DNA from 2 places in the Paenibacillus sp. sgz302114 genome. Region 2 is predicted to be linked to the other one. Evidence: riboswitches for the same ligand, from Rfam matches in the RefSeq annotation. Region 2 holds a riboswitch; the other holds the start of a gene.
The links. Region 2 has a riboswitch for S-adenosylmethionine ahead of AC0LWF_RS15355 (hypothetical protein). Riboswitches for the same ligand answer to the same signal wherever they lie in the genome.
Positions count from the first base shown of each region.

Region 1 (15,742 bases), on a different contig from region 2:
CGGGTGCGCGAGCTGCACAGCTTGATTGAAGAGAGCGGTGGCCGGTACGAAGGCTGGGGCTCTGTCATGAAGCTGTCGGCGATTAATCGGCTGCGCCGTTCTATGAAGCACTATCTGGAAGCAGCAGAAGCGATTGTAAGAAGGCTGTTCCCAGGACGTAACGCATAATCCACCGGCACCGCCCTACAATCGAATGAGAACAAGGCCGGCAATCGTCATGGCAAAAGCAATCCACTGTTTCGTGCTAAGCCGCTCGCGATAGAGCACGATTGAGCCAACGGCGACGACGAGGCTGTTCGCTGAGAAGATTGGTCCGGCAATGCTAGCCTGACCCGTCTCGAGCGAAATTGCGTACAACTGCAGCCCGCCATAAGAGAACAGACCGGCAAGGATGCCCCAGCGCATACCGATTGCAGCAGAAGAAGAAGCAGAAGAAGCAGAAGAAGCAGAAGAAGCAGAAGAAGCAGAAGAAGCAGAAGAAGCAGAAGAAGCAGAAGAAGCAGAAGAAGCAGATGCTGCAACAGTAGGGCGAAGCCCTTCTCTCGGACGATCGCTCGGACGATCTCGTGGTACAGCCGGCAGTCGTTCTTTCCATGACGCCCAAGCGAACCATATGATCGACAAGCTGTAAGCAACGAATAAAATCGGCGCACTTTCGAGCCCAAGCTCATCTGTTACTTTAAGCCCGCCGTTACGGATGGCGAACAGCACAATGCTGATGCTGACGTAGAAATACCATCGCGATTGAATCAAAGCTTGCTGCCGTTTGCCCCTCATCGACACGAGCACGACTGCGATGAGCAGCAGCAGAACGCCGCTCAGCTCAGTGCCGCTCAGCGGTTCATTGTAGACGAGCAAGCCCAGTCCGATGACGAGTACGATGTTCATATTCGTCAATGGAGAGGTGAGGCTGGCAGGCCCGCATTCCAGCGCTTTCATGAATAAGGCATTGCCAAGCGCAGATCCTGCGCCAATGAGCAAACCACCGAGCCAGACGCGCGGATCGCCGAGCGACGGCAGCAAAGTATGCTCCAAGGCGGCATGAACGCCAAACCCGCAAGTGCCTGAAATATATAGCCCCAGCAGCAGATAGGCGGACGAACCGCTCTGCATTTGGGACACTTTCATCCACCAGCCCGCCAGTCCGAAGAGGACGGCGCTGCCGACGGCTGCTGCAAACCACATCGCTCGCCACCAACTTCATCTAAAAAAATTTGTTACACAATTGAAATATTCCTGTTACGCGCCCATTACAATTAGGGGGTACTATAATAAACAAGACCCCCTTTTTTAATCATATAAATTCGGACCTGCGCTTGCAGGTCCACTTTTTTTTTATAATGCCACGATGACCGGTTGCTTCTTCTTGTAATACACCCACTCTTTAAAGCCGATTTCCTTGAGCCGCTTCGCAACAAGCTCCCATTCATCGCCGACCCGGCTAGGGCGGTGCGCATCAGAGCCGAACGTTACGGATACGCCATAATGCAGAGCACGCTCCAATATCGCGTCGGAAGGGTACCAGCCGCCGACATCTTTCGTTGAGCCGGAGGTGTTGATCTCAATAGATACGCTGCTCTCGGCGATTGCTTGCAACGTAGCATCAATCGCATCATCCGTATTAATAGCCGAGAAAGCCGGATAATAGCCTTTCATCGCATCAATGTGGCCGAGAATTTGGAACATGCCGCTGCGAGCGGATTGCGCGATGAGATCGTAATACTCGCGCTTTTGCTCCACTTGCTGGGCACTCGATTTTCCTTTCCAGCGGTTGCGGTTAAAGATGCTCACCCCGCCTGAACGATGAACAGACCCGATAATATAATCGAATGGATACCCGGCAAAGATGTCGCCATACAGCTTCGCATGCTCGGGGAAGAAGTCTGACTCGACGCCAAGCAGTACGTCAATTTTTCCTTCGTACTTCGCCTTCAATTGCAGGACCTCATCTACATATTGGGCGAACTCGCTCTTCGCCATTGTGATGCCGGGATTCTCATGATCGAGCTTGCTGCCAAAGTAAGGGGAATGATCGGATATCCCAATAACGCCGAGACCTTCACGAATGCCGGCCTTTATGTAATCCTCAATATTGCCGTCCGCATGTCCACATCTGAAATGATGGGTATGTAGATCGAATTTCAAATGAAATCCCTCCTTGGATAACAATCATTCACTGCTAATGAACTGGTCCTCAGGCATCCCTTTCAAATCGCTAAGAAATTGCTGCATGGCAGAGTTGATGTACCGCCCTGACTTATAGACAAGGCCGACCGGATGACTCATGTCGAACTCATTCACTTTAATACGGTTCAGCGTGCCTAGACGGACTTCGTTGTCAATCGACAGCTTGGAAACAACGGCTGCGCCGAGATTGATCTCAACCATCCGTTTCACTTCCTCGCTGCTCGAGAGCTCCATGACGATGTTCGGCTGCAGGTTGAATTTACGGAAAATTTGATCGAGAAATCTTCGTCCTAATGTATCCGGAGACAGCATAATCATGGGAATGTCCTTCAATGATTCTACTGTAGTATGCTTCAAATGGGCCATCGGATGCTCAGGCGCTACGACGAGCTCATACGTGTCATAGTACAGAATTGAAGACTCTAGATTCGGATTGCGCTCCGACAGATAAGTGATGCCGATGTCTACGGTGCCGTTCTCTACGCTGGTCATAACGCCGGAAGAGGGCATGGAGTGGATCGTTGTTTTGATCAGCGGGAACTGGTTCTGAAAATACGACAATACGCGCGGCAAAATCTGAATGGCGATGGAAGATGTTGTTCCGAGCACGATATGGCCCTGCGGTGTTTGGCTCAGATCGGACAGCTTCTGCTTCAGATCCTCAACGATGGCTAATATTTTTTCGGCATGCTCGAGAAAGACCTGACCACGGTCGGTTAAGGTGACAGGCTGATTCCGATCGATTAGCACCGTTTTAAACTCATCCTCGAGGCTTTTGACTTGTGCGGATACAGCCGGCTGCGTTAAGTTAAGCAGTTCACCCGCTTTACGAAAGCTCATCGTTCGTGAGATCGTTAGCAATGTTTCGAGCTGGTTAATGTTCACGGAATCGAATCCCTCCTTAGTGATTAAAGATTTTTATCACAGTGATTTAAGTATATCGGAAAAATAGGCGGACAGCAAAAAAAGACCGAAATACGAGTGTGATTTGCAGCTTTAAAGGAATAAAGCAGGATATACCCCTCCACCTGTCGAAAGGTGTTGTTGTCCAGAAGAAGCCCCATTAAAGAGCCCTTAAAAAGGAGCGAATTGACGATGAACACGAAGGCCGTACGCAGTTGGATTATGTACGATTGGGCCAATTCGGCGTTTGCCACGACTGTGATGGCTGCGGTAATGCCCGTCTTCTACAAAACGGTGGCTGGTGCGAATCTGGAAGGCAATACGGCTGAGAACTACTGGGGGTATACACAGACGATCGCGATGATCTTCGTAGCGCTGCTATGTCCGGTTCTGGGCGCAATTGCAGATTTTGCAGGCTCCAAAGTAAGGTTTCTATCCATCTTCATGGCTATCGGTGCACTTGCGACGGCTGCGATGGGGCTGGTCGGCGAGGATGACTGGCTGTTCGCGTCGATTCTCGTTGTTATTGGGACAATCGGGTTCGCTGCGTCCAACACGTTCTATGATGGGCTTATTACGGAAGTGTCGACGCCGGACACGCTCAACACGGTAAGCAATAAAGGGTATGCGATGGGATATTTGGGCGGCGGGCTGCTGCTGCTCATTAATCTCGTGATGATAGAAGGCTGGGAGAAGCTCGGCTTTCCGAGCAAAACGGTCGCCACACAAATTGTGTTCGTCACTGTTGGTATTTGGTGGATTGTGTTTTCACTGCCGATCATGAGGAATGTCAAGGAAACGCCTCAAGGAACAGCTGCAGGTGTCGGAGATGCGATTCAAAGAGGCATGCAGCGCATTGGTGCGACGATTCGCACACTAAAGTCCTATCCGGAGCTGCTCAAATATATGGCTTCGTTCTGGTTCTTCAATGACGGAATCAACACGGTCATCGTCATGGCGACGATTTATGGAGCTGGCATTGGCATTGAGACAAGCGATTTGATCGCTGCGCTGCTCATTACACAGTTTGTCGGATACCCATGCACGCTGCTCTTTATAAAAGTTGCCGCTCGCCTAGGCATTAAGAAATCGCTCTATAGCTCCTTGTTTGTCTATGTCATTATCGTTATACTTGGATTTTTCATGGAAAGCGCGCTTCACTTCTACTTGCTTGCGGTAATGGTCGGTGTCGTTCAAGGCGGAAGCCAAGCAACGGCCAGATCGCTCTATGCAACGCTAGTTCCGCCTTCGAAAACAGCGGAGTTCTTCGGTTTCCTAAGCTTATCGAGCAAATTCGCTGCGGTGGCGGGACCAGCCGTGTTCTCTATCGTTGGCAGCATTACCGGCTCGAGCCGGCTCGGCATTCTCGCGCTGCTGGCGTTCTTCATCATCGGTATCATACTGCTCGCTTATGTGAATATCGAGAAGGGGCGCGAAGAAGCCGTTGCGCTGGAACCAATCAAGTAGGAAGCGTCCCGGGCTGCTCCGCTAAAAAAGGGCGGCTGCAGCTGGTTCACCTCAGACATACGATTCAGGAGGCAAGTATGAAAGGAACAACACATCTGGCGATCGGAATCGCCATCGGGGTAGTGGGTGCTGCAACTCATCCGATAACTCCGAAGAATGCGGCCGTCTTTCTGGTCGTTGCAGCATTCTCCGCACTCGCCGCAGATCTAGACGGCACGAGCATGCTCAGCGGGAAGCTGAGCAAAGCGGCGAAGCTCATTCGGGAGCTTCTGCTATGGGGCGGCTTGCTGCTGGCCGGAAGCGCGGTGTATATGTATGCGGCGCGAGGGATCTTCTATCCGCTCTTCACGGCGGGGGCGGCTGCAGTTCTACTGCTCGGCTTATTGTCTCGCACTGGAGCGATCCGCAATGCGCTCGTCAGCGCAATTGGCGGTATTCTGCTGTACACCGGTTTCACGACTCAAATGAACTGGCTGATGGGACTGGGTTTATTCATTGCGTGGGTGCCATGGCTGAATCATCGAGGCCTTACTCATACGGTGTGGGCAGTTATGGCATGGGGAGCGATCGGATGGAGCTTGGAGCAGCAGCTCGGCATTCCAGGGGTTGCCTACACCGCAATTGGCGGGTATGTTTCGCATCTTGTCGCGGATACATTAACGCCGAGCGGCGTCAAATGGCTGTATCCGCTGACTAAGAAAACGTTCAAGGTACCGTTTCTATAAGAGAGACAGATCGCAGGGGCTATTAGAGCAAGGAATGATAGCCGTCGATGAACACTTTTATCGCAAGAATCAGGAAGATCAGTGCGGAGAGCAGCGATACGGCGCGAACGAAGCCTGTGCTTGCCCGCTTGTGCGAGATGCCGGATACGATGGCGATGAATGTCGACCAGGCAAGTCCTGCTGCGAAGAAGCCGATGATGAATGCAGCCATAGGTCCTGCAGAGTGAACGTTCAAGCTCGCAAGAATCGGACCCGCAGCAACAGCGAACCAAATGATGACGGTCGGGGAAGAGAGCGCAAGACCAAGACCCCATGCGAATTCCTTCTTGTTTGCACGGCTGCTGTCTTCATCGCCGCTGATCTGGATCGGATCGGGTTTGATCGTTTTGCGAATCATCTGGAACGTGAGATAGGAGAGCACGATCGTGCCGCCAATCCAAAGAACCCATTTGACGAGCGGAATTTGAAAAATAATAGTCACGCCAAGCAGCGCCAGCAGCAAATACGTCAGGTCGCCGAAGCAGGAGCCGAAGCCGAGCATGAAGGAGCGCTTGAACCCTTTCTCCAGCCCGGTCTTAATCATGGCGACATTGACGATGCCAAGGTCGAAGCAGAGCGATAGTGAGAATAGAAAACCTTTGATAAATGCGAGTGCGAGCACCATACTACAACTAACAACTCCAATCTCGTATGTATAAGCGAAGAGGCTCCCCAGGCGGCAATTGCGACCCGGGAGAGCCTCTTTGTTGCAATAGCTGTTACAGCCAATCCTTCTTGCGGAAAATATAGAACATGCCGAACCCCAGGAATAGCATGAACGATAGCAGCAAATAGGAGCCGCCGTGCAGATGGAGTCCGGGGATATAGTCAAAGTTCATCCCGTAAATGCCTGTAATGAAGGTCAGAGGCATGAATATCGTCGTCAGTGCCGTAAACACGCGCATGATTTCGTTCGCGCGGTTCGCGACGGAGGACTGATATGCCTCTCGTAAGTTGCCCATCAGGTCGCGGTACGTATCGAATGTCTCGGCAATCTTTACGGCGTTCTCGTAGATGTCGCTGAAGTACTTCTGCAGCTCGTCATCAATGAGCTTCAGATCCTTCTTATTGAGCTTCGCGATCAATTCCTTCTGCGGGCCAAGTACTTTCTTCAGCCACAGAATCTCGCTTCGAAGACCGATGATCTCATTCAGATGCGACTTCTTCGTGTGCACCAGAATGTCTTCCTCCAAGCTCTCGATACGCGCTTCAATTCGATCGCCAACGAGGAAGTAGTTGTCGACGACAAGATCGACAAGGTGATACAGGAACCGGTCAGGACGGCTGACCTGCTCCTCCAGCAGAATCGGCTTCAACGCACGCAGTTCGTTAATCTTCTGCTTCGTAACGGTAATTATATAATGACGCCCCAAGAAAATATTCAAGGCACGCAGGAAAATTTCTTCATCATCAAATCGGATGCTGTTAATAACGATAAAATAATGGCCTTCATGCTCATGAATCTCAATCTTCGGCCGTTGCTCCTCCTCGCTCAAACAGTCCTCGACGGCCAGTTCATGCAAAGCGAAGATCGGCTGAAGCACAGCAAGATCATCCACATCCGCGTCGATCCAATAGAAGCCTTCGTTCGGCGGGTAGACAGCTTGCTCAATGTCTTCGATCGGTGTAAACACACCTTGGTTTACGAGACGAATTTTCATCCGCGTTCCTCCTCTCATAACGATGTTACACATTCCCGGATACCGGCAAGAGGAATAGAACGGGCGCGAGCGCCAAGCAAACCATGATCGCCAAAAGCCTGCTACGAATAATGTATCGTGAATAACGGCAGGGGTGCAGGTGCGAATATGGAAGGCTTGTTGTTCGGTCCGGTGCGCTTATGTCCTCTATGCTGGTTATCAATGCGGTTGTCCGCAGGCCACGGGTCGCCTTCCATAATCGTAAACACCCCTTTAAACACGTTTAGTTAGTAAATGAGAAAAATTCACGCGATTCCAAGTGAGCGAAAGCTCCAAAAACCTTGGAAATCAGCGCAATTCTTGTCTAGTATACTCCGACAATGTCTTTCCATACAAGCACAAAGTAACGGAGCGCTCTACGTAATACCATATGCCGGGAAAAGCCTGTGGTTACGCGGGTTTAGCCCATGATTTCAGGTGTGCTTCTTGACGCGGAAACGCGAATCATTTAAAGTATGAGTTAAGAATGACCATAACCGAATAAGCAAGCTTTCTTATCAAGAGCAGGCGGAGGGACTAGCCCGATGAAGCCCGGCAACCGGCGTGAAAACGCACGGTGCTAATTCTTGCGGAAACGATTCAGTTTCTGAGAGATGAGAGGCGCATGAACTTTACCAATTTATGCCCCTCTCTGTCAGAGAGGGGCTTTTTTCGATTAGCGCTCCTTCTTCGAGAGATACGATAACAGAACAGGAGAGAGTAATATGCCAATTAAAGTGCCAGACCAACTGCCGGCGAAAGATATTTTAACGAATGAGAACATCTTCCTCATGGATGAGTCGGTCGCTTACCATCAAGATATTCGTCCACTGCGCATTGCGATACTAAACCTCATGCCTACGAAGGAAACGACAGAGACGCAGCTGCTTCGCCTCATCGGGAATACGCCGCTTCAGGTGGAAGTTGTGCTGCTGCATCCGAAGACACATACGTCGAAGAACACGTCGAGCGAGCATCTGGAGTCGTTCTACAAGACGTTTGAAGATATCAAGCATGAATACTACGATGGCATGATCATCACCGGTGCCCCGGTCGAGACGCTTTCTTTTGAAGAAGTGAACTACTGGGAAGAGCTGAAGGACATTATGGACTGGTCCGCTCGCAAAGTGACCTCGACTTTCCATATCTGTTGGGGCGCACAAGCAGGACTGTACCACCATTACGGCATCCAGAAATATGATCTCGATGAGAAAATGTTCGGCGTCTTCCCGCACACGGTCGAGAAGAGGAATGTGCCGCTTGTTCGCGGATTTGACGAGATGTTCCTCGTTCCGCAATCCCGCCATACAGGGGTGCGCTATGAGGACGTCGCTGCTGTGGATGATCTGGAGATTCTTTCGGTTTCCGATGAAGCGGGTATCTACCTTGCAGCATCCAAGAACGGGAAGCAAATTTTCGTCACAGGCCATTCGGAATATGATCCGTCCTCGCTGAAGTACGAATATGACCGGGATGTTGCAAAAGGGATGGACATCGCCTTGCCGAAAAACTATTACCCTAATAATGATCCTTCGCGCCAGCCGCTGTCCACGTGGAGAGCACACGCGAACCTGTTGTTCTCGAACTGGCTGAATTATTATGTTTATCAGCAAACTCCGTATGATCTTGGAGCAGGCATTTAATCAAGTGAATATTCAACAATAATCGGTGAGAGGAAGTCATAATCAGATGAAAATTGAAAGCCGTTTAGCGCAAATTGGATCCATTAAAGAACCTGTTACCGGAGCAGTCAGCTTCCCGGTGTATCAAGCGACGGCCTTCCGTCACCCGCGGCTTGGCGAAAGCACGGGCTTCGATTATGCACGTACGAAGAGCCCGACACGGACGGTGCTGGAAGAAGCTGCGGCTGAGCTCGAATCCGGCGACGCGGGCTTTGCCTGCAGCAGCGGCATGGCTGCGCTGACGACTGTATTCTCGTTATTTAGCCAAGGTGACCATCTACTGGTTTCCCTTGATCTATATGGCGGTACATACCGTCTGCTTGAGAAAATCATGAGCCGTTTCGGCGTAACCGCATCTTATGTAGACACGAATGACATTGATGGACTTAGCGAGCTGTGTACGCCTGCGACAAAAGCGATTCTGATCGAGACGCCGACGAATCCGCTCATGATGATTACGGACCTTGAGCGCGTATGCGCTTGGGCCAAATCCAAAGGGCTGCTGTCGATCGTTGACAACACGCTCCTCACTCCGTTCTTCCAACGCCCAATCGAGCTTGGCGCAGACATTATCGTGCATAGCGCGACCAAATATCTTGGCGGCCACAACGATGTGCTGGCTGGCTTGATCGTAACGAAAGGCAAGGAGCTGTCGGCTCAGATGGCTTTCCTGCATAACTCGCTCGGTGCGGTGCTTGGCCCTCAGGATTCCTGGCTCTTAATGCGCGGCATGAAGACGCTCGCGCTGCGGATGGAGCGCCATCAAGCGAATGCAACGGCGGTTGCTAACTGGCTGCTGACGCATGAAGCGATTGATGATGTGTACTATCCGGCGCTGCCGCATCACCCAGGCCATGAGGTGCAGAACCGCCAATCCTCCGGCAATACAGGCATCTTCTCGTTCCGTCTGAAGAATGCTGCTTACGTGGAGCCGATTCTGCGCCACATCAAGCTAATCGCATTCGCAGAGAGCCTTGGCGGCGTTGAATCGCTGATGACTTATCCGGCGGTTCAGACCCATGCGGATATTCCAATCGAAATTCGCCAGAAGATCGGCGTTGACGACCGTCTGCTTCGTTTCTCAGTGGGTATCGAGCATGCCGATGACATCATTGCAGACTTGGCGCAAGCATTCGAAGCAGCAAAGCGCGAGCTTGGGGAGGCATAAGAACACGATGGCAGACAACAACCAAGAGAAGAAATTTGCGACGAAGCTGATTCATTTCGGCTCTGAAATAGACGAAACGACAGGTGCCTCTAGCGTTCCGATCTATCAGGCATCGACGTTCCATCATCATGATATTCATAACCCGCCGACGCATGATTACAGCCGTTCCGGCAACCCGACGCGTCAAGCGCTTGAGGATTATATCACGCTGCTCGAAGGCGGCGTGCGCGGCTTTGCGTTCGCTTCCGGCATGGCGGCAATCTCGACGGCGTTCTTGCTCTTCTCCACAGGAGATCACGTCATCGTGACAGAAGACGTATACGGCGGCACGTACCGCTTGCTGACGACGGTGTTGAACCGCCTCGGCATTGAATCGACATTCGTAGACATGACGAATTTCGAAGCGGTGAAGGCTGCGCTGAAGCCGAATACGAAGGCGGTCTTCATTGAGACGCCGTCGAATCCGACGCTTAAGATTACGGATATCGCTACAATTGCAGCATGGGCGAAAGAGAATGAGCTCATTTCGCTGCTCGATAATACGTTCATGACGCCGTACCATCAGCGTCCGATCGAGCTTGGCGTAGACATCGTGCTGCACAGCGCGACGAAGTTCCTCGGCGGCCACAGCGACGTGCTCGCAGGACTTGCCGTTGTCGCAACGGAAAGCCTTGGCAAGCGGCTGAAGCAGCTTCAGAACGGGCTGGGCACCGTCCTCGGCGCGCAGGAGTCATGGCTCTTGATGCGCGGCATGAAGACGCTGCAAGCGCGTATGGAGCACAGCGAGAAGAGCGCGCGCAAGCTGGCGGAGTGGCTCGAAAGCCGCTCGGATATTACCCGCGTCTTCTACCCTGGGCTTAAGGATCATCCAGGACGCGAAATTCATGAGAAGCAGTCCAAAGGCTATGGCGCTGTCGTTTCCTTCGACGTTGGTGACGGGGACCGTGCGAAAGCGGTATTGAACCGTGTGACGCTGCCGCTCGTTGCGGTAAGTCTTGGCGCTGTTGAAAGTATTTTGTCATACCCGGCGATGATGTCGCATGCGGCAATGCCGCGTGAAGTACGCCATGAACGCGGAATTACGGACGGCTTGCTGCGGTATTCGGTCGGTCTCGAAGATATTGACGATCTCATTGCAGATCTCGAACAAGCGCTCAAAGGCTAATTTAAGCGCAAATAGAGCGATACGCGGCAGTCCTAGCGGACTAGCCGCGTTTTTCGCCGTTTAGGCTTGGCTTTACGCGGGCAGTCGCGAAATGACGTAAGTGAATCGTTTGTGGTAGTATAAGTTGAAACCTTACTGGGTACGGAAAAAGTGAAAAGTGGATAGAGAAGGAGGTCTCCCTCGTGCAACAAGTAGATCGTATTTTAGACAGGGCACTGCAAGGAGAACGACTCGGGCTCGAAGACGTAGTAACGCTATTTGAATCCGAGGAAATTGAGAAAATGGGCCATGTGGCGAATCAGCTGATGCTAAGGCATCATCCTGATCCGATCACGACATTCGTAGTAGGACGCAACATTAACTATACAAACGTATGTGACGTGTATTGCCGTTTCTGCGCTTTCTATCGCGCTCCGGGATCGGCGGAAGGCTACGTGCTGCCGGATGAGGTGATCTTGCAGAAGATCAAAGAAACGATGGACGTTGGCGGTACGGAAATTCTGATGCAAGGCGGCGTGAACCCGAACCTGCCGTTCACGTACTACACGGATCTGCTGCGCAAGATCAAGCAGCATTATCCAGGCATTACGATGCATTCCTTCTCCCCTGCGGAGATTCATAAGATGGTAGCTGTATCTGATGGTTTAACATTGGAACAGGTCATGCGCGAACTGAACCAAGCAGGCCTTGACTCGCTTCCAGGCGGCGGCGGTGAAATTCTCGATGACCGGACAAGACGGAAGATCAGCCGTCTGAAGGGTTCTTGGACCGACTGGATGGATGTCATGAAGACGGCTCACCGTGTCGGCATGAACACGACGGCGACGATGGTTATCGGCTTCGGCGAGGAAATGGAAGAGCGAGCGCTTCACCTTCTCCGTGTACGTGATGCGCAGGATGAGTGCATTGCGAATGGTTACAACTCCAAGGGCTTCCTCGCGTTCATTCCGTGGACATTCCAACCGGAGAATACGAACATGAAGCGGGAGAAAGCGACGCCTGAGGAGTACTTGAAGACGCTCGCGATCAGCCGCATTACGCTCGATAATATTGATAACTTCCAATCGTCGTGGGTAACGATGGGACCAGAGGTTGGTAAGTTGTCGTTGTCTTACGGCTGCAATGACTTCGGCAGCACGATGATTGAAGAGAACGTCGTGTCGGCAGCGGGCACGACGCATAAAGTAAACATCGAATCCATTCTTCGCCTTATTCGCGAAACAGGCAAAATTCCTGCTCAGCGCAATACGAAGTATGACATCCTCAAAGTGTACAGCGAGTCCGAGCACGCAGCGAACGACTTCGTGATGCAGAACTAATGGAATAAATAATGAAAAGCTTCCCCGGCCGGGGAAGCTTTTTTTATGTTTGATAGCTATTAAGCGAGCTGACTCTCGCCGGTCTCATGCGGCGGGTCTGCCGAGATGACCGTGCGATTCTTGCCGCTGTTCTTCGCTTTATAGAGCGCGGTATCGACTCGATTGAAGAAGTGTTCTTTGCCTTCGCCGGTCGTATATTCAGCGAAGCCGACGCTGACTGTAATCGGCTCGCCGCCGAGCGATTGCTGCGGCAGCTTGGATAAAGATTCACGGATAAGCTCGACGACAGTTAGCGATTCTTTGCTCGATTGATCCGTAAACAGGACGGCAAACTCCTCGCCTCCGTAACGGGCGACGAAGTCGTTCACGCGCGACTTGCTCCGGAGGAGCTCCGATACGGACCTTAGAATGGCATCGGCGGCACGATGGCCGTACCTGTCATTCACATGCTTGAAGTTGTCGATATCGATAATGGCCAGCTGCAGTGCGAGGCCGTAGCGTTCGTGCTGATCGATCAGCTTCTCGAAAAACTCATGAAAGGTCATATGGTTGTACAGACCGGTTAGCGCGTCGGTCTTGGCGAGCTTGTCCATCCAGATCGTCTTGACGAGCAGCTCCTGATTCCGTTCGAAATTAGATTTCAGATGGCTGAGCAGCTCCATGCCGCGGCTTTGAATCCCCCATGCGATGAGGGTGAAGGCGCAGAACATGACTGTAATCGTGATGAGACCGACAATTGAAATGTCGTTATTGGCGAAGTAATTCGTGCCATACATGATGTACATCGATGCTAATGTATTACAAAGAGCGAAGAGCAGCTTCTTGATTTGAAAGTAGAAGATGGACACCATAATGGGCAAAAACAACGCCAGTATCAAGTAATTGATGGAGTTGTGGATATAAACGATTGTGAAGGCGATCAACGTTGAAGTTAGGATGACGATATAATCCTGATATCGTCCGTTATATAAACGAAGCCCGAGCTCGGCCATGAGCAGAATGCCAAGCAGCAGCGCGGATGGTCTGACCATATATTCAATGATGAATTGCATTGTTGGTAATTCTGAGACGGTGCAGTACAAGCTTTCAAGAATGATCGTAATGACGAGAATGGACCAGAAGCCATTCAGCAGCATACGATTCCAACGGTATCTATTGTAATTAATTGACTCGTAATCCATAGGTTTCACTCCGGCTTTTGCAGCTTCATTTGGAAATAAATATACCACGATTCCCCTTTCATTCCAATCCCTATCCAGTGCAGGTAGAGCCTACATCGTATATATGCTTTTGCTGAGCCATATACTGTTAAGGAAGCTCGCAAAAGCTTACTCGCAGCCCTTCAAGCTCCAATATTGCCGTTAGTATGAGCGGCTCAATAGATGCGATTTCGTCCCTTGACCAGTCTTCTACAGACAATCTACAGACAATGTTTCCCTGTTTCCTGCTTCCGATTTCATCGCTAAAAAAGTTAGGAGTGTGCTTATGGAACTCTTTACTGTTACTTTGCTTTCGGCTTCAAATGAAGCGATTGATCTGTTGCATCAATGTATGAGTGAACAATTCGCCGGCTTACATAACAATAGCAATACCAAGTTAGATGCTGTGCGCCTTACAAGGCCCGAATATGAAACCATGGAGATCCAATGCCATGCTCAGCTGCCTATGTTCAATTTGGCTGTAGACGGTCCGGTAGTTTATCGGGAAGCAGCAGTCGCCATCGGACATTTCATCATGCAAGAGCTGGAGCCGATGCTGCTTAAGGCCATTATTCGCAAGCAGTTCCATTATGAAGAGAGCAAGGAGATCGAGCTGCTTGAGCGGTATTGTCAAAATATACTGTATGGCGCTCAAGTGCCTGCCGTTCAAGCCGATGATACCGACACTGCAATGCTGAGGACGGATCGAGAGCGGCGTTTAAACAAAGTTTCCGAAGAGGTGGAGCAGTTCCTCATTAGCAATACCCGGATTCACCTTGACGGCTTCGTCACCTTCCGCTTAGCTCCGTATTGGCAAGAGCTCAAGGAAGTCGTCGCTTATGCCGTCGATGAATATGTAATGGATAAGCAATATCAGGAGTTTATTTCGCTGCTGAAATATTTTGTCCGGATGCAGGAAGTGAAGCTGCCGATCGTCCATGTGCTGCATAAGGGCGGCAGTGACTTTGTACTTTATGACCACGAGTTCCAGCTGCTCGATACCGTTCCGGCGGACCGAATCGTTGCGGAGATGCTTGAGTCCGAGATGAACATGGAAGATATGATCGTGAGCACGCTCATTACGGTGTCGCCGCAGCAGATCGTTATCCACACTCGCCAGCCAGAGCTTCCGGTAATGCGCACGCTGGAGACGATATTTGAACATAGGGTGAGACTGTGCTGCACCTGCGGGCACTGCAACCTCTATTTTGACGAGCAAGGTCAACCTATTGCCGGTATGACTGAGAATGCCAAGGAGAAACGCGTTCGCAATGTTATTCCGTGAGTTAGTAAGACACTGGACTGGGCTTGACGAAGGCTTAAGCGACGCATTATAATAATTCACATGTAAAAGCATTGACAAAGACATGTATCGCTTGCCCGCACGTCCCAGAGAGAGGAAACATTGGCTGAAATTTCCTTATGCTGCAGTAGCGATATACCCCTTTGTAGCTGTGCTGTTGAACCCGCTCTCTTGACACAAGGATGAACGGTAGTAAGCTGCGCCGGGCTGTTCCCGTTACAGAACATCTACAAGGATCGGCGGCTTGAGGCAATGAAGCGCTGATTGAACTAGGGTGGAACCACGGGTCTATGACAAGCACTCGTCCCTTCGCGGGATGCGTGCTTTTTTTATTGGGCTGCAACCGCATTGATTGGTTAGAATGAAGCACAACCATGCGGTTTATAAGCACGCCGCGTAAAACAAGGAGGACATGTGAGATGGCAATTCAAGTAAAACTGCCGGACGGCGCAGTTCGCGAGTACGAGCAAGGCGCAACAATTGAAGATGTTGCAGGCTCGATCAGCACTGGACTGAGAAAGAACGCTATCGCAGGTAAAGTAGACGGTAAAGTGGTGGATGTCTATACACCGCTTGAGAACGATGCTGCCCTCGAGATCGTAACATTGGATTCCGCTGACGGTCTTGAAGTATACCGTCACAGTACAGCGCACTTGATGGCACAAGCGATCAAGCGTCTGTTTGGCGGCAACAACGTGAAGCTTGGTATCGGTCCTGTTATCGAAGATGGCTTCTACTATGATATCGATATGGAGCAATCGCTGACTCCTGAAGATCTTGTGAAGATCGAGAAGGAAATGGAGCGGATCATCAAAGAAGACTTGCCGATTCGCCGCCGTGTCGTTAGCCGTGAGGAAGCGATCGCAATTTTCACGGAGATCAATGATCCGCTCAAGCTGGAGCTGA
Region 1 is NZ_JBVYOI010000002.1:190,382-206,123, reverse strand. Features, by position in the region: gene AC0LWF_RS05985 (DUF695 domain-containing protein) at 1-168, shown strand, start outside; gene AC0LWF_RS05980 (EamA family transporter) at 184-1,185, opposite strand; gene AC0LWF_RS05975 (histidinol-phosphatase) at 1,336-2,145, opposite strand; gene AC0LWF_RS05970 (LysR family transcriptional regulator) at 2,170-3,072, opposite strand; gene AC0LWF_RS05965 (MFS transporter) at 3,283-4,557, shown strand; gene AC0LWF_RS05960 (metal-dependent hydrolase) at 4,635-5,282, shown strand; gene AC0LWF_RS05955 (LysE family translocator) at 5,305-5,946, opposite strand; gene corA (magnesium/cobalt transporter CorA) at 6,041-6,982, opposite strand; SAM riboswitch class I at 7,513-7,621, shown strand; gene metA (homoserine O-acetyltransferase MetA) at 7,726-8,643, shown strand; gene AC0LWF_RS05940 (PLP-dependent transferase) at 8,690-9,850, shown strand; gene AC0LWF_RS05935 (trans-sulfuration enzyme family protein) at 9,858-11,015, shown strand; gene mqnC (cyclic dehypoxanthinyl futalosine synthase) at 11,198-12,334, shown strand; gene AC0LWF_RS05925 (GGDEF domain-containing protein) at 12,394-13,515, opposite strand; gene AC0LWF_RS05920 (putative sporulation protein YtxC) at 13,820-14,818, shown strand; gene thrS (threonine--tRNA ligase) at 15,256-15,742, shown strand, end outside.
Region 1: it holds a riboswitch for S-adenosylmethionine, as region 2 does, so the genes downstream of both, metA (homoserine O-acetyltransferase MetA) here and AC0LWF_RS15355 (hypothetical protein) in region 2, are expected to answer to the same signal.

Region 2 (15,742 bases):
GTGAATATCGAATAAGACGATTCCAAGTGTTTTCGTCTCGCCCTTAACAAGGCTCTGAGCCAAAAAATGCGGCCGATAGCCCAAATCATCGGCGACTTTCAAGATTTTGTCTCGTGTTGCAGCACTAATTCCTGGTCGGTTGTTAAGCGCGCGATCAACCGTACCTCGGGTGACTCCACATATTTCTGCGATCTGTTTGCTAGTTACTTGCATGCAAAAGCGACCCCCGGTATGGATCTAATAGACTGCTAAGATGATCGTATTATAAATCGGATAAATGGTCAACGTGCATGTGAACGATATATGAAAATGGAAGATATTACGAGATGTTGAGAGAGAAACTGTCGAAAAGCGCCGTCGAAAAGAAAACGTTTACAATGAAGTGCACGGTTGTTACAATAAAATCGTTCACGTGCACGGTGAAGCGCTGCTGATATCAGCAAAGCAAATGAGACAAGGGTCATTTTTTTTTTGAAGTTTTCCGTTCACGTGAACGGAAAAAGCCATCAAGACGAAGCATGCATAAGGTGGGTCTTACTCGTGTATCAACTGGAATGTTGAAGAGGGATCGCAATCATTATGAATTCGAGGATGGTGTTTGATCGTGAAAAAGACTTTAATGCTTGTCTTTACTCTGATTTTATGCTTTTCATTAGCTGCATGCGGCTCCAACTCCTCTAACTCCTCTAACAGCAGCAGCGGCTCCAAGACAGTCACCAAAGGCTCTAACGACGAAAAGGCGGAATTAACGCTCGTTTGGGGGAAAGGCGACGCTTCCGATGAGCAGCTGAAAACCATTTTGACCGAGTTTAATAAACTATACCCGAACATAAAAGTAAAACGAATTGAAATCCCAAGCAATTCCTGGGGTGACTACTTCAACAAAATCCAAACGATGATTGCCGCAGGCAACCCGCCGGATGTCATCCGTATTGCGATCGAGGGCGTTCAAATGTTCGCCAAGCAGGATTTGCTGCTCCCGTTCGACGATTACATGAATGTTGAGCCTGATGCGATGGACAACTATAACGATCTGCATCCGAAGCTGCAAGCTCCATTTGTTGTGGATGGTAAAACATACGGCTTCACTTGGGACTGGAACAACGTTGTCATGCACTTTAATACCAAAATGCTGAAGGATGCAGGGCTGTCGCTTCCGGACAAAAATTGGACGAAGGACGACTTCCTGTCTTATGCGCAGAAGCTGACAACGGATAAGGATGGCAAGAAAACGTATGGCTTTGCCATTCCGAACTATTACTTCGGCGCATCGGCTTGGTTGTTCAATAACGAAGCGAGCGTGCTTGATGACAAGATGACGACAAGCAAGCTCGACGATCCGAATGCGATTGAAATGATGCAATTCTTCCAGGATCTTATCTACAAGTATAAGGTAGCTCCAGCACCTAATCCGAAGGATGACGCGACCCAAATGCTGATGAACGGCCAAGTCGCTATGATGTCCGCAGGTAAATGGCCATTCTCTACCTATGCGAAGAACAATTTCAAGGACATCGACGTTCAATATTTGCCGACCTTCAAAACGAACAAAGTTATATTCGGCGTAGGCGCATTCCCGGCTCTGAAGACGACGAAGTATCCAGATGCTGCTTACAAGCTGTCTGCATTCCTCGGAGGCACTTTCTCTCAAAAAACAACATTGTCGGATGCTTCGATTCCGACCCGTATATCGGTGATGTCGGAAGTGCTTCCTAAGACGCCAGCGACGAACTGGAAGATCTATGCCGACAGCGCAGATATCTCCAAAGCGGTGGAAGCGCCAATGCAGTATGCCGACATCGAGTCCATCTTCAGCCGTTACATGGGTCTCATTCTTGCGAATCAGATGGATGCCGCTTCGGCGATGAAGAAAGCCAAGGAAGAGATCGATAAAGCACTCAAGAAATAGCTTGCGAAATGTGCAACATGCTGCAGCGAGCCCTCGTGCCCGCTGCAGCTTGCATTCTCATACGGCAAGGACGGCATAGTCGTTACTGCCTGTCTGGAGGAGGTATCCTATAGTGATATCGAAGAAATGGAAAGATACGATCACCGGCTATCTGTTCCTGGCGCCGGCCCTAGCGCTCTTCCTCTTGTTTATAGCCGAGCCTGTGGTTGCATCAATCATCCTCAGCTTTACCAAATACAACGTCATTACGCCCTCCAAGTTCATCGGGCTCGACAATTTCAGGGACTTCTTTGACGATGACAGGCTTGGCACGGTGTACTGGAATACGCTCAAGTTCGTGCTTATTCTTACACCGCTTCATGTCATATTGGGCTTGCTGCTTGCGCTCGCCGTGCAGCGAAAGATCGCTACGGGGTTGAAGTACTTCTACCGAACGGTCTTTTACTTCCCGGTGCTAGCAACTTCCGCTGCTGTTGCGGTGGCATGGTCCTTTATGTTCAACAAGGAGTTTGGGGTGCTCAATTACTTTCTAAGCTTATTCCATATCGAAGGGATCCCGTGGATGCAATCGCCAAGCTGGGTGTTTCTGGCCGTTGCGATTTATAGCTTCTGGAAGTTTATCGGCAATGCGTTTCTATACTACTTTATCGGACTTCAGAACATACCGGAGACGCTTTATGAAGCCGCCGAAATCGATGGGGCGAACAAGGTTCAGCGTTTTTTTGCCATTACGCTTCCCATGCTCTCTCCGATGCTGTTCTTTATTCTTGTCACCACGTTAATCGGAACGACGCAAATTTTCGACGAGCCGTACCTGATTACAGGAGGCGGACCAGGCGACGCTTCTCGTTCGGTCAACATGTATATTTACGAAGTCGCTTTTCAGCGACACGAGATGGGCTATGCTTCTACGGTATCCATTAGTCTGTTCCTGGCGATCCTATCGATCACCGTTCTTCAATTTGCACTCGGCAAAAAGTGGGTATCGTATGATCAAGAATAGTGACGTATTAGGCGTTGCTCCTATGGAGGTGTCGCGATCATGAGCAGTGATGTTCAACTTGCCAGCGTTTACAAGGAGGAGAAGAAGGAAATCCGCATCGGCGTACGGCGCAGAAGCGCTGGAAGCTACATTCTGGATACCTCTCTTCTATTGCTTTCCTTTCTGATGCTCTCGCCGTTTCTATGGATTATTTCCACCTCGCTTAGACTGCCGAAGGATTCGTTCTCATTGCCGCCTGCGATTTTTCCTACTGACTTTAATTTCAATAACTATGCGGAAGTGTTCAACCGTGTTCCGTTTGCGGATTTCATAGGCAATAGTCTCAAAATCTCGCTGCTCATCGTCATCGGTCATATCTTTATATCGAGCATGGCCGCTTTTGCCTTCTCTCGCATCTCGTTTCCGGGCAGAAATCTCATCTTCATTATTTTCCTAGCCGGCCTCATGATTCCCGGTCAGGTGACCATTATCCCGCAGTTCATCCTAATCTCCAGGCTCGGGCTCATCGATACGCACTGGGCGCTTATATTGCCGGCATTAATTAATCCGCTTGGCATCTTCATGATTCGTCAGATGATGATGACGGTATCCAAGGCTTATGACGAAGCTGCTTATATGGACGGGGCAAGCCGAATGTGGGTGTTTCTGAAGGTCATTCTTCCCATGGTTTTCCCGGCGATCGCCGTTACGTCGGTCATGACGTTTATCGCGAACTGGAATGACTTCTTTAGACCGCTTATTTTCTTGAATACGTTTGAGAAAATGACGCTTCCGCTCGGGATGACCGTGCTAACCGGTACATTCGGTTCAGGCAATTTATCGGCGATTCTTGCGGGTGTAACGCTGTCGCTTGTCGTTCCGCTGCTCTTTTATATTTTCGGTCAGAAATATCTTGTCGAAGGCATTACTGCCGGCGGGCTGAAACTGTAGGCTAATCGATCGATTACAGGGAGGAATTCGTTTGAACGTGCAGCTGCTTAATGAACTATACAAAATGGATAAAGACTTTACGTATAAAGGAAGCAAGACGAACCAAATCTCATTCCCGCTTGGCGGGATCGGCTCCGGAAGCATCGGACTTGCTGGCAATGGCCGGCTTATCGATTGGGAAATCTTCAATCGTCCGAACAAGAACAGCTATAACGGCTTCAGTTTCTTTGCCATAAAAGCCGAGCATAACGGTGAAGTGAGAGTCGCGAAGGTGCTTAACGGGGACCTGCACCCGCAATATTCGGGTACGGGGAAGGGGCGTTTTACGGGCTTTGGCTTCGGCGTCGAACGGGAAAGCCTTGCTGGATTCCCCCATTTCAAAGGAACAGAGTTTAAAGGAGAGTACCCATTCGGCGAAATCACCTTTATCGATGATTCAGTGCCGCTCGATGTGAAGCTTACAGCTTTCAATCCGCTCATTCCGCTCAATGATAAGGACTCCTCCATTCCTGCCGCTATATTTACATACAAAGTAACGAATACATCGAATGAACAGCTTGATATTAGTCTTGTTGGCAATCTATCGAACCCGTTTACGAAGAAGCCCCGCAATGAGTTCAGCGATTACGGCGCTTATAAAGGCATTAAGCTGCACTCCACCCATTACAAGCCGGAGGACCGGGAGTTCGGCGATTTGACGCTAAGTACAGATGCCGAGGATGTCAGCTATCAGACCTACTGGTACCGCGGAGATTGGTTCGATAATCTGACGGTATTCTGGAAGGAGTTCGCCGCACCTGGCAAATTTAAAGAGCGCAACTACAATCAACTCGGCGACCAGGCGAAGGTCTCTGCCCATAACGTGAAGGATGTCTGTTTGCTTAGCGCGCACCAATCGCTCGCGCCAGGCGAGAGCGGCGAGTTTCGTTTCATTATTTCGTGGAGCTTCCCGAATTACGTGAATTTCTGGAATCCCGGCACCCATGCAGACGGTACGCCGTGCGATCCGCCAAGCTGGAAGAACTATTACGCTACGTTATTCGAAGACTCGGTACAGTCTGCCGCTTATGTGTGGCAGGAGTTTGATAGACTCTACCGTGAATCGCTGTTGTTCAAGGAGACGCTATTTTCTTCGACGCTCCCGGATTATGTCGTAGATGCGGTAGCCAGCAATATTTCGATTCTGAAATCGCCAACCTGCTTAAGACTGACCGACGGCACTCTATATGGATTTGAAGGCGTGCACGCGGAAGAAGGAAGCTGCGAAGGCACTTGCACGCATGTATGGAACTATGAGCAGGTTACGCCGTTCCTCTTCCCATCGCTGGCCCGTTCGATGATTGACGTGAGATATAAAGCGGCGATGTATGAGAATGGGAAGGTTGCTTTTCGTCTGATGCTTCCGGTCGAGCGCACGATTAAGGATGTATCCGATTGCGCCGGGTCGCATCGCGCGGCAGCCGACGGGCAGATGGGCACGATCATGAGGGTTTACCGCGAGTGGAAAATCTCAGGCGATAGCGAGTGGCTGAAGTCGATTTGGCCTAAAGTGAAAACCTCGCTTGAATACGCCTGGAATCCATCCAATACGGACTGGTGGGACCAAGACTGCGATGGCGTGATGGAGGGCGTGCAGCATCACACGCTTGACGTCGAAATTTATGGGCCGAATTCATATGTGAGCGGACTCTATCAAGGCGCTCTGCGCTGTGCTTCCGAAATGGCCGAAGCGCTGGGCGATGATGCGGGCCAGAAATATATGGCGCTCTACGAGAATGGACGAAAGTGGGTAGATGAGCATCTGTTTAATGGCGAGTTCTATCATCAGCTCGTCAATCTGCAGGATCAGCGTTTCCCGATCGATGAGGAGCTCGGAGAAATCAAATACCAAATCGGCGAAGGCTGTCATATCGACCAAGTGCTCGGACAATGGCATGCGCATATCGTGGGACTTGGCTATATGTATGATCAAGCTAAGGTGAAGAAGGCGTTGGAATCCATTTATCAATATAACTTTATCGAGACGATTCGCGATTATCCAAACGCCTGCAGAATCTATTCGCTTAATGACGAGCAGGGTATCCTGATCTCTTCTTGGCCGAAGGGCAATAGCCCGAAGGTGCCGGTTCCTTATGCGGATGAGATGATGCATGGCTTCGAATATCAAGCGGCATGCCATATGATCTATGAAGGCATGCTGGACGAGGGGCTGCGAGCGGTCAAAGCGATCCGCGACCGTTATGACGGAGAGCGGAGAAACCCGTGGAACGAGCTGGAATGCGGCAGCAATTACGTCAGATCGATGGCTTCCTATTCGTTACTGCTTGCGCTATGCGGCTTTGAATACGACTCGCTGCAAGGGCATATCGGCTTCAGTCCGAAGTTAAACGCCGAGAAGTTCAGCAGCTTCTGGTCGCTAAATCAGGGCTGGGGCAATTTCGAGCATGCGAACGGGTCGATCCGATTGGAAGTGAACTATGGACAGCTGCAGCTGAACAGCTTCAGCAGCGATCTTCTCCAAGGCAAGAAATCGTACGAAGTGTTCGTCAATGGCGATCCGATCCCGGCATCGCGCAGCGGCAATGTGATCCGCTTCAATGAAGGGCAGTCGCTAGCATCCGGCAGCGTGCTCGCCATCGTGCTGCATTAATAGAAGGATAAGCTTAGGCTTGCGACAAATCCATGAAGGAGTGAAGTGTGATGGTTAATGCTTCTCAAACGCTCGCATCGCAATCCTCTCGAACAACCGTTTACCCGGCGGAGGCGACAGAGGCCGCTTTCCTGCTAGGCGGGATCGGTACCGGCAATATCTCCATTGGGAGCAGAGGAGAGTTTAGAGATTGGGAGATTTTTAACAGGCCAGGCAAAGGCGTGCATATGCCGAATACGTACTTCGCGATTTGGGCGAAGACGGAGAGCGGCAGCCCGGTTGCGAAGGTGCTTGAAGCACGCTTGCCGCAGCCGCATAGTCTCTCGCACGGCTATCATCCGATAACAGGAGCCGGTCTTCCACGGATGAAGGGGTCCTCCCTTCGCGGCGAATATCCGATCATGCAGGTCGATTTCGAAGATGACGCTTTGCCGGTACAGGTGTCCTTGGAGGCCTTCACGCCGTTCATTCCGCTGCAAGTGGATGATTCAAGCATTCCAGGCGCTTATTTAACATACCGGGTAACGAATACATCCGATGAACCGGTAGACGTTACGATTGCCGGATCCATTCTCAATCCGATTGGCGGGCTGGAGTACGACAAGTTCGGCAATTTGAACATGAAGAACGCCGGGGACAATTTCAACGAGTTCCGCCAGGAGGGAGATTGCTCGGGTCTTGTTCTCGGGACGAACAAGTTCGCTGCGGATGACCTCCAGTACGGTACGCTTGCCCTCATGACGACGAATCCGCATGTTACCTGCAAGCGAACTTGGCTCCGCGGCGCATGGTATGATTTCTTGCAGGAATTTTGGGACGATTTCGCGGAGGACGGCAGGCTGAATGATCTCGGATACGATACGCCTTCGGAGAGCGGGCGTACGGTTACCGGCTCGATCGGCGCTTACGAGACGCTGGCCCCCGGAGAGACCAAAGCGTTCGCGTTTGTACTCGCATGGCATTTCCCTAACCGGATCAACGGCTGGAATGCGCATATTTGCGTAAAGGAAGAGGGCAGACAGACGACGCAGAATTATTATGCGGGTCAGTTTGACAGCGCATGGGCCGCCGCATCCCATCTTGTAGCGGAGCGAGCGCGGCTTGAGAGTGGTACCAAAGCGTTCCATCAAGCGCTGTTCGGAAGCACGCTCCCCGTTCCGGTGCTTGAAGCCCTGTCGGGCAATATGACGGTGCTGAGAAGCACGACTTGCTTCCGGCTAATCGATGGACGGTTCTATGGCTATGAGGGCTGCTTTGACGACGCCGGCAGCTGTGACGGAACATGCACGCATGTGTGGAACTATGCGCAGACGGTTGCTTTCCTCTTCCCGGAGCTCGAGCGGAATATGAGGCGGACGGAGTTTCTGACTGAAGTGAACGAGAACGGGAAAATGAATTTCCGTGCGTTCCAAATGTTCGATGCGCAGTGGAGCTGGAACGGACAGCCGGCGCCTGCTGCGGCCGACGGTCAGATGGGAACGATCATGCGTGCGTATAGGGAATGGAAGCTAAGCGGCGATGACGATTTTCTTCGGGAGCTGTGGCCTTCCATCAAGAAGACGCTGGACTATGGGCCGGAGCATTGGGATACGGACGGAGACCTTGTATTCGACGGCATCCAGCATAACACCTATGACATCGAGTTCTATGGACCGAATCCGCTGACAGGCATCTTCTTCCTTGGCGCGCTTCGCGCGGCTTCCGAAATGGCGGCTTATTTGGGCGAGGACGAGACGGCAGCTCAATATTCGGACGCATTCGAGAAGAGCTCGAAACGGCTGGATGAGCTGACGTGGGACGGCGAGTACTACGTGCAGCGATTGGATGACGTGAATGCGCATAAGTATCAGCATGGCATTGGTTGTCTGTCCGATCAGCTGCTCGGGCAGCAGCTGGCTCATCTGTACGGACTTGGCTACTTGCTGCCTAAGGAGCGGGTACAAAGCGCGATTCACGCGGTTTTCAAGTATAACTTTAAAACGGATTTCAACGATCACGTCAACTGCCAACGAACCTATACCCTGAACGATGAACAGGGCTTGGTGCTGTGTTCTTGGCCGAATGGCGGCCGTCCGAAGCTTCCTTTCGTCTACTCGGACGAGGTTTGGACAGGAATCGAATACCATGTAGCCACTCATCTCATTTATGAAGGCTTTATTGAAGAGGGGCTTCAGCTTGTAAAGGCGGTGCGGGACCGTCATGACGGCTACCGCCGCAGCCCTTGGAACGAAGTGGAGTGCGGTCATCATTATGCAAGATCGATGTCGAGCTGGGGATTGCTGATTGCGCTGAGCGGCTTTGAATTTGATATGAGCTATGGCGTCATTAAGTTTGCTCCTGTCGTCAATCAAGCCGAATATACCAGCTTCTGGAGCACGGGGCGTGCTTGGGGAACCTATAGCCAGAAGCTGAATGAGCTTACAGGCGAATATGATATCAACGTCGACGTGCTTGCTGGCGATGCCTCGAATATTAGAGTATTGGCTTGCGGCAAGGAATTAATTATTAACGGTTAGAGGTGAGCTTCTGGACACCATGCAGCTTCTTGAAGAAATCGTAAGCCGGCTTCGCTCCGTTCCAGGCATCGAGGGCATCGTCTTAGGCGGTTCGCGCGCTCGGGGAACGCATACCGAGAGCTCGGATATCGATATCGGGATCTATTACGCCCCTGATCATCCAGTGGACACGAATGCATTGGCTGCGGTCGCGGCCGAGCTTGATGATCTCGGTAGAAGCGACATCATCACGCCGATTGGCGAGTGGGGGCCGTGGATTAACGGCGGAGGGTGGCTGAAGATCCGGTCACTGCCTGTTGATTTGCTATATCGGGATTTGGAGCAGGTCAAGACAGTTGTGGAGGACTGCCTGCAAGGGCGCCTGTCCGTTCATTATCAGCCAGGCCATCCGCATGCCTTCTGCAGCGCGATCTATATGGGGGAGGCGGCGATATGCAAGCCGTTATGGGATCCGAATGGACGTGTTCAAGCGTTGAAGGCATTATGCGCGACATACCCTGATGCACTGCGTGATGCGTTCATTGCCAAGTTCATGTGGGAAGCGGATTTCTCGGCCGGTAACGCATGTAAAGGGATTAGCCGAAGCGATGTCTCCTATGTGGCCGGTCATGTGTTTCGCGCCGTGAGCTGCTTAACCCAAGTGTTGTTTGCGATAAACCGGACGTACCTTCTGAATGAGAAAGGAGCGGTGGCTGCATGCGCCGCTTTCCTTTCTACGCCTGAGGGCTTCGAGGAAAGAGTTCGCCGCTGCTATGCGCTGCTATCGCAAGTAAGCAGCCTGGAAGCGGCAGTCGATGAGCTTCAAGCCTTGATCAGCGATACGGAGAGCTTGATCAGCCGCCGCTGATGTTATAAATACGAAGAAAGCCGCTGTTTACACTGTGCCACTAGGCTTGGTGGGAACGGCGGCTTTTTGAATACTTGGTTGGAAGGGGCTGATGCGGGGTGACTAAAGAACAGAACAAGGCCGAAGAAACCGAAGTTAGAGTAGTGCCGTTTGACCCCAATTGGTTCGTTTTATTTACTGAAGAAGCACACAAATTAAGAAGTGCAATTTCTGATATCGTTATTTCTATTGAACACTTCGGCAGCACTTCCGTACATGGGCTGGATGCTAAGCCTATTGTCGATATCCTGGTAGGGACACAATCTGCTGTTAGTCTGAAGGACGTTCATATTGAAGCTCTTGCGCTGTTAAACTATGAATTTTTAGGAGAAGACGGACGAAGGCCTGGTCGATTTTTCTTCCGAAAAAGAGGGGGAAATAACTTTAATGCAAGCTTTGTACCATTTGATGGCGACTTGTGGAGAGATAATTTAGTATTGCGTGATTATTTGCGTACACATCCCGAAGAAGTTTGTCGCTATGCTGCAACTAAGAAAGCTGCGGCACAAGCATCACCCAATAGCTTATTGGGATATCAGAACCATAAGCGCACTTTTGTCGAGGGAATGAAAGAACGCGCGCGAGTGTGGCACAATAATTCTGGTCAATAGATGCCAGCTATTATATGAAGATACTAATTCAACCGTGAATATGTTTGACGATAGGATCGAGGTGAAACGCCGTAATGCTTCTTAAACGTTTTTGAAAAATGGAATTCATCGTAAAAATGAAGCGTAGCTGCAATTTCTTTTACAGATAAATTAGTCGATTCCAATGAAGCTTTGGCAGATGCAAGCTTGAGTTCCAGCATGTATTGGGCAGGGGACTTTCCGGTCATCTCACGAAACTGCGAGAAGAATGCGGTACGAGATAAGCCGCTGTTGTTCGTAATGTAATCTTCACTCCGGAACGGCCCGCCAATGTTGCGATGCATTTGAAACAGGACTCTTCTCATTTCGGGATTGCTAGTCATTATTGTTGTCTGTTCTCCGGCAAATATAAGCAACAGCTCTTGAAGAGCAAGATTGGCAGCGTAATCGTAACCAATAGATTGAATAATGAGGGTATCAATGAGGCGTTCGCATAATCGAATGGCCTCATTTATTTTGGTGGTTGCAATTCGTTGTAGGGTGGGAAGGCCTAAGTGATGGATCATATCAAGCTGGTCAAAATGAAGAAAATAAAACTTCCAGTCATCTTCCGCACATTCATACGAGCAGGGAGTAGCCGCTTTTACAAATAGTAGTGTTCCAGCTGTAAGCTCAATTGTTCCATCCCCTTGTACGAATTTACCTTTTCCTTCTAAGGTAATGAATAACCCAGGTGTGGATAGTCCTTGAGATTGAACGACTTGATAAGCGTTATTCGCCTGTACCTTCCAGATTGACTTGAATTGACATGGTGGCGGGGACGATAACACCGTTAACTGATAAGGGATATTCATATATGTCATCCTATTTTCAAACCCCTTTAATAGATTTGTCTCATGTTTTTGTACGATTATACATGTATTATTTACAGATTTCCATGGTGCTGGAGGTCGGATGATCTTAAAATGAGGCTAATCGGTTTGGAAAGGGGCAAGGAGAATGCAAGTTAAGGTGGGCAGTAGAGAGTTAGAGCTCGGAGGGCCTCATTTGACGGAGTTAAGGAGCTCCAATGATCTTCTTCATGATGTAGAAGCGCTTCGTAAGCGGTTGCAAGAAGACGGGTATTTGTTGTTGCGCGACTTTCATAACCGGGAAGATGTCATGCGTGCTCGCACGAGCATTTTGGAAAAAATGAACCGGATGGGAAAGCTGGAGCGAGACACGCTTCTTGAAGAAGGCATCATGGCCGATGGAAGCAAATCGATATTCATGGGTGGTACGAATGAAGACTTGCCTGAATTGCTCCATGTGCTGAACGGTGAACATGTGATGCGCTTTTTTGACAGACTGCTCGGCGAACAATCGATGACCTACCACTACAAGTGGCTGCGGGCCGTTGGCAAAGGCGATTTCACGGGCGCGCACTACGATATCATCTACATGGGCAGAGGAACTCATAATCTCTATACCGTCTGGTCCCCAATTGGAGATATTAATTATGCGATGGGAGGGCTTGCGATTTGCCTGAACTCTCATAACTTTGAAGATTTGAAGAGCACCTATGGAAAGAAAGACTCTGATCGCGATGGTGTCGGCCATTATACGGACGATCCTCTCGTCATTACGGAGAAATTCGGTGGGAAATGGGCGACGACCGAGTTCCGCGCCGGTGATGTACTTATATTCGGCATGTATCTGATGCACTGTTCGCTCGAGAATACGACTAACCATTATCGGTTGAGCGTTGACACTAGATATCAATCTGCTAGTGATAAAGTAGATGAGCGATGGATAGGCAAGAAGCCAAAGGGTCATTTTGCATAAATAAATACATTGGAGGAGAATAACATCACACAACTTACAGCTGTTTTAATCGGAGCAGGCGCTCGCGGAGTAGGCGCGTACGCTCAATTCGCTCTAGACTACCCTTATGAATTGAAATTCGTTGCGGTAGCCGAACCGGATCAGTATCGCCGTGAGAAGTTTGCACAGGATTATGAGATCCCGGCGGATCAATGCTATGAATCCTGGGAGCAGCTTCTAGAAGAGGATCAACTAGCAGACATTGCGCTTATCTGTACAATGGATAAGATGCATTATGAGCCAACTCTCAAGGCATTGAATAAGAAGTATCACGTACTGCTGGAGAAGCCGATGTCTCCGGACCCGCGAGAGTGCCTGGAGATGGAGCAAGCCGCACGAGATAATAACAGACTGCTCTCGATTTGCCACGTGCTGCGCTATACGCCATTCTGGCGTACTATTAAGCAGCTGCTGCAGGAAGGCCGCATCGGTGAGATCGCCTCCATCCAATTAAATGAAAATGTAGGCTACTGGCACATCGCACACAGCTTTGTGCGTGGCAATTGGAACAACTCGAACACGACAAGTCCGATGATTTTATCGAAATCATGTCACGATATGGATGTCTTGTCCTGGTTAATGGATCAGCCCTGCGTACGCGTAAACTCTTATGGCTCACTCATGCATTTCAATCTTGCGAATGCACCAGAAGGTTCCAGCGAACGTTGTCTCGATTGCAAGGTGGAATCAACTTGTCCATATTCAGCGCCGCGGTTCTATTTAAGCAAGGAGTATATGGGTTGGGCGCGCCACTTCACGCCTGAGCTAACGAAAGAAAATATTGTGAGAGGCTTGCGTGAAACCAATTATGGCCGTTGCGTTTATCGCAGCGATAATAACGTCGTAGACCACCAAGTGGTTGGCATGGAATTCGCGAACGGCGCGACCGCGATGTTTAGCATGTGCGGCTTTACATTTGATCAAGAACGCAGAATTCAAATCATGGGCACGCGAGGCGAGCTGCGCGGAGATGACAATACGATCACTTTGTATGATTTTCTAACGCACCAGAAAACCGAAATTACAATTCCGACACAAACAAGCGGTCATGGCGGTGGGGATGCCGGTATCGTCCGCAGCTTCTTAAACGATGTCCGGAACTACAGCTGTCAAGAGACATTGACATCGGCCTCGGCATCTGTGCGCAGTCATTTGATGGCATTCGCGGCGGAAGTGTCTCGTTTGGAGGGCGGCAAATCTATTGAACTGGAAGCTTTCGCGAGAGAATTATTACAGCGCGATGCGACGAAAGGGGTCGACTTACAGCTTCAGTAGGTGTATTATTGAAATAATTGAATATATGTAACTTTCTTATCAAGAGCAGGTGGAGGGACTAGCCCGATGAAACCCGGCAACCGACAAACCTTTGTTATACAAAGGAATGCACGGTGCTAATTCTTGCGGAAACGCTTTGCAAAGCGAATCTGGCAGATAAGAGTGAGGATATGACTGCGAATGAATGCTAATGACCTTTCTCTTACTTACAGAGAAGGTCATTTTTTTTGTTTTCATGTATGGAATTAACTTCGAAATGGGAGGAAAAGGACAATATGGCGATTATGATTCCTAACAAAGGTTCGGTTAATTTACAGAACTGCAGGATTACCCGGATAGAATGTTTCCGATTTGATCATAAGTTTAGAGAAAAGTTGCAGCTTCGAGAAGAGACGGATATTTCCGGATTAATTGCGATTTCCACAAATACGGGAGTAGTTGGTTTCAGGGAATTTGTGATTTCATCTAAAAGCCTAACGGGAGATTTGACGATGTGGGCAACACTTTTTCAGCGAATAAAAGGTTTGTCCTTGGTTGAAAGCATCAGCTACCCTCAATTAAAGCAAGACACATGGGGTCATGTTAGAGTGGAATTAATTGAATCGGTATTAATGGATATAATCGGAAAAATCAGCCTGGGCTTAAATGATAAAGAGTTTCGAGGAGCTTGGGATCGTGAATACTTATTTAATCATGCGCAAGAATACGTTTCTTTTTAAAACGGCAGTTTTGATAAGTTGCCTCTCATTGCTTTAATTGGTATTCCATTATTCGGTATAGGAGCTTACAAATAATCAAGCCACGATCCTGAAAAATTAATTGCACTTATGAAGCGGATGTAAAATCGGCGATTTCAAATCCGGCATGGATTGACAAGATTCAATTCCTAAGATAGGATTTGGGTGAAATCCTAATAGAAGAGGGCATAGCCATGCAACTATTACATAAGGTTGGAAGAAACCCCATTATAGCGGCTGTCCGAAGACCGGAAGAGCTTGCGGATGCTTTGAGTAGCCCAGTCGATAATGTTTTTTTTATGGGTGGCACCGTAACCGAGCTTGTACAGTCCGTTCGTTTGACGAAGGAGGCAGGCAAGGGAGCCTTTATTCACCTTGATTTGATTAAGGGTTTGTCTAGTACAGACCGTGAGAGCTTAGAATGGATTGCAAAGTATGCGGAAGCGGATGGTGTTATTTCTCCCAAGAGCCACATCATCAAGGAAGCGAAGCGATTCGGATTGTATGGTATTCTTCACCTGTTCATCATTGATACAGCTTCGCTCGAGAATGGTCTGAAGCTATGCCGGCAGATCGATCCTGACGGAATTGAATTGATGCCAGGCGTTATTGATAAAGTAATCCGCACGTTCTCGGAATCGCTGAATGATAAATTGATTATCGCCAGCGGTCTCATTCAAACCTGCGAAGAAGTGAATGCAGCTCTGGACGCAGGGGCGACTTCTTTGTCGGTAAGCAATAAAGAGCTTTGGAATATTACGTTCGACCAATTAAACGAATCCAGTTTACTATAAATTGATGTTCATCTGTTGGAGTGATGACGAAGAGAAAGCTCCCAACAATGAGGCCATGTCCTTACATGTGTCTTTTTGTTGGGAGCTTTTTGATTTTTATTCGATTAAGGAGGTGAGAATTGGATGGGCGTAAGTTTTACGAAGGGAAGCGAGCTGTTTGATCAGGTAAAGGCATTTTTTTTCGATCTGGATGGCTGCGTTTATTTTACGGAAACGCTGGCATCACGCGCTGACATTTTAGTAGAGAGGCTTAAGCAGGAAGGAAAGAAGGTTGGTTTTATTACCAACAATTCGCGGCTTAGAGCTCATGAAGTTAAGGTAAAGCTTCACAATCTGGGCTTAGATATTCCCTCTGAGCATATATTTACGGCTACCGACTATACGGGGCTCTACTTGAAGACGAAGTACGGCAATAAGCGCGTGAAATCCGTTGGCAGTGTTGGGCTGAGTGCCGCGTTAGCAGCAGCTGGACATGATCTGCTGCCACTCGATGCTGAGGAGCAGGCCGATATTGTCGTGGTTGGGCGGGATATTACGTTCTCCTACGCAACGTTGGAGAGAATTGCCAAAGAATTGGACCGCGGAGCTC
Region 2 is NZ_JBVYOI010000005.1:180,958-196,699, forward strand. Features, by position in the region: gene AC0LWF_RS15300 (LacI family DNA-binding transcriptional regulator) at 1-213, opposite strand, end outside; gene AC0LWF_RS15305 (ABC transporter substrate-binding protein) at 605-1,909, shown strand; gene AC0LWF_RS15310 (carbohydrate ABC transporter permease) at 2,022-2,912, shown strand; gene AC0LWF_RS15315 (carbohydrate ABC transporter permease) at 2,952-3,842, shown strand; gene AC0LWF_RS15320 (GH116 family glycosyl-hydrolase) at 3,880-6,492, shown strand; gene AC0LWF_RS15325 (GH116 family glycosyl-hydrolase) at 6,543-9,008, shown strand; gene AC0LWF_RS15330 (nucleotidyltransferase domain-containing protein) at 9,028-9,855, shown strand; gene AC0LWF_RS15335 (GrpB family protein) at 9,954-10,505, shown strand; gene AC0LWF_RS15340 (AraC family transcriptional regulator) at 10,529-11,347, opposite strand; gene AC0LWF_RS15345 (phytanoyl-CoA dioxygenase family protein) at 11,532-12,308, shown strand; gene AC0LWF_RS15350 (Gfo/Idh/MocA family protein) at 12,333-13,622, shown strand; SAM riboswitch class I at 13,656-13,785, shown strand; gene AC0LWF_RS15355 (hypothetical protein) at 13,898-14,341, shown strand; gene AC0LWF_RS15360 (glycerol-3-phosphate responsive antiterminator) at 14,554-15,153, shown strand; gene AC0LWF_RS15365 (HAD-IIA family hydrolase) at 15,277-15,742, shown strand, end outside.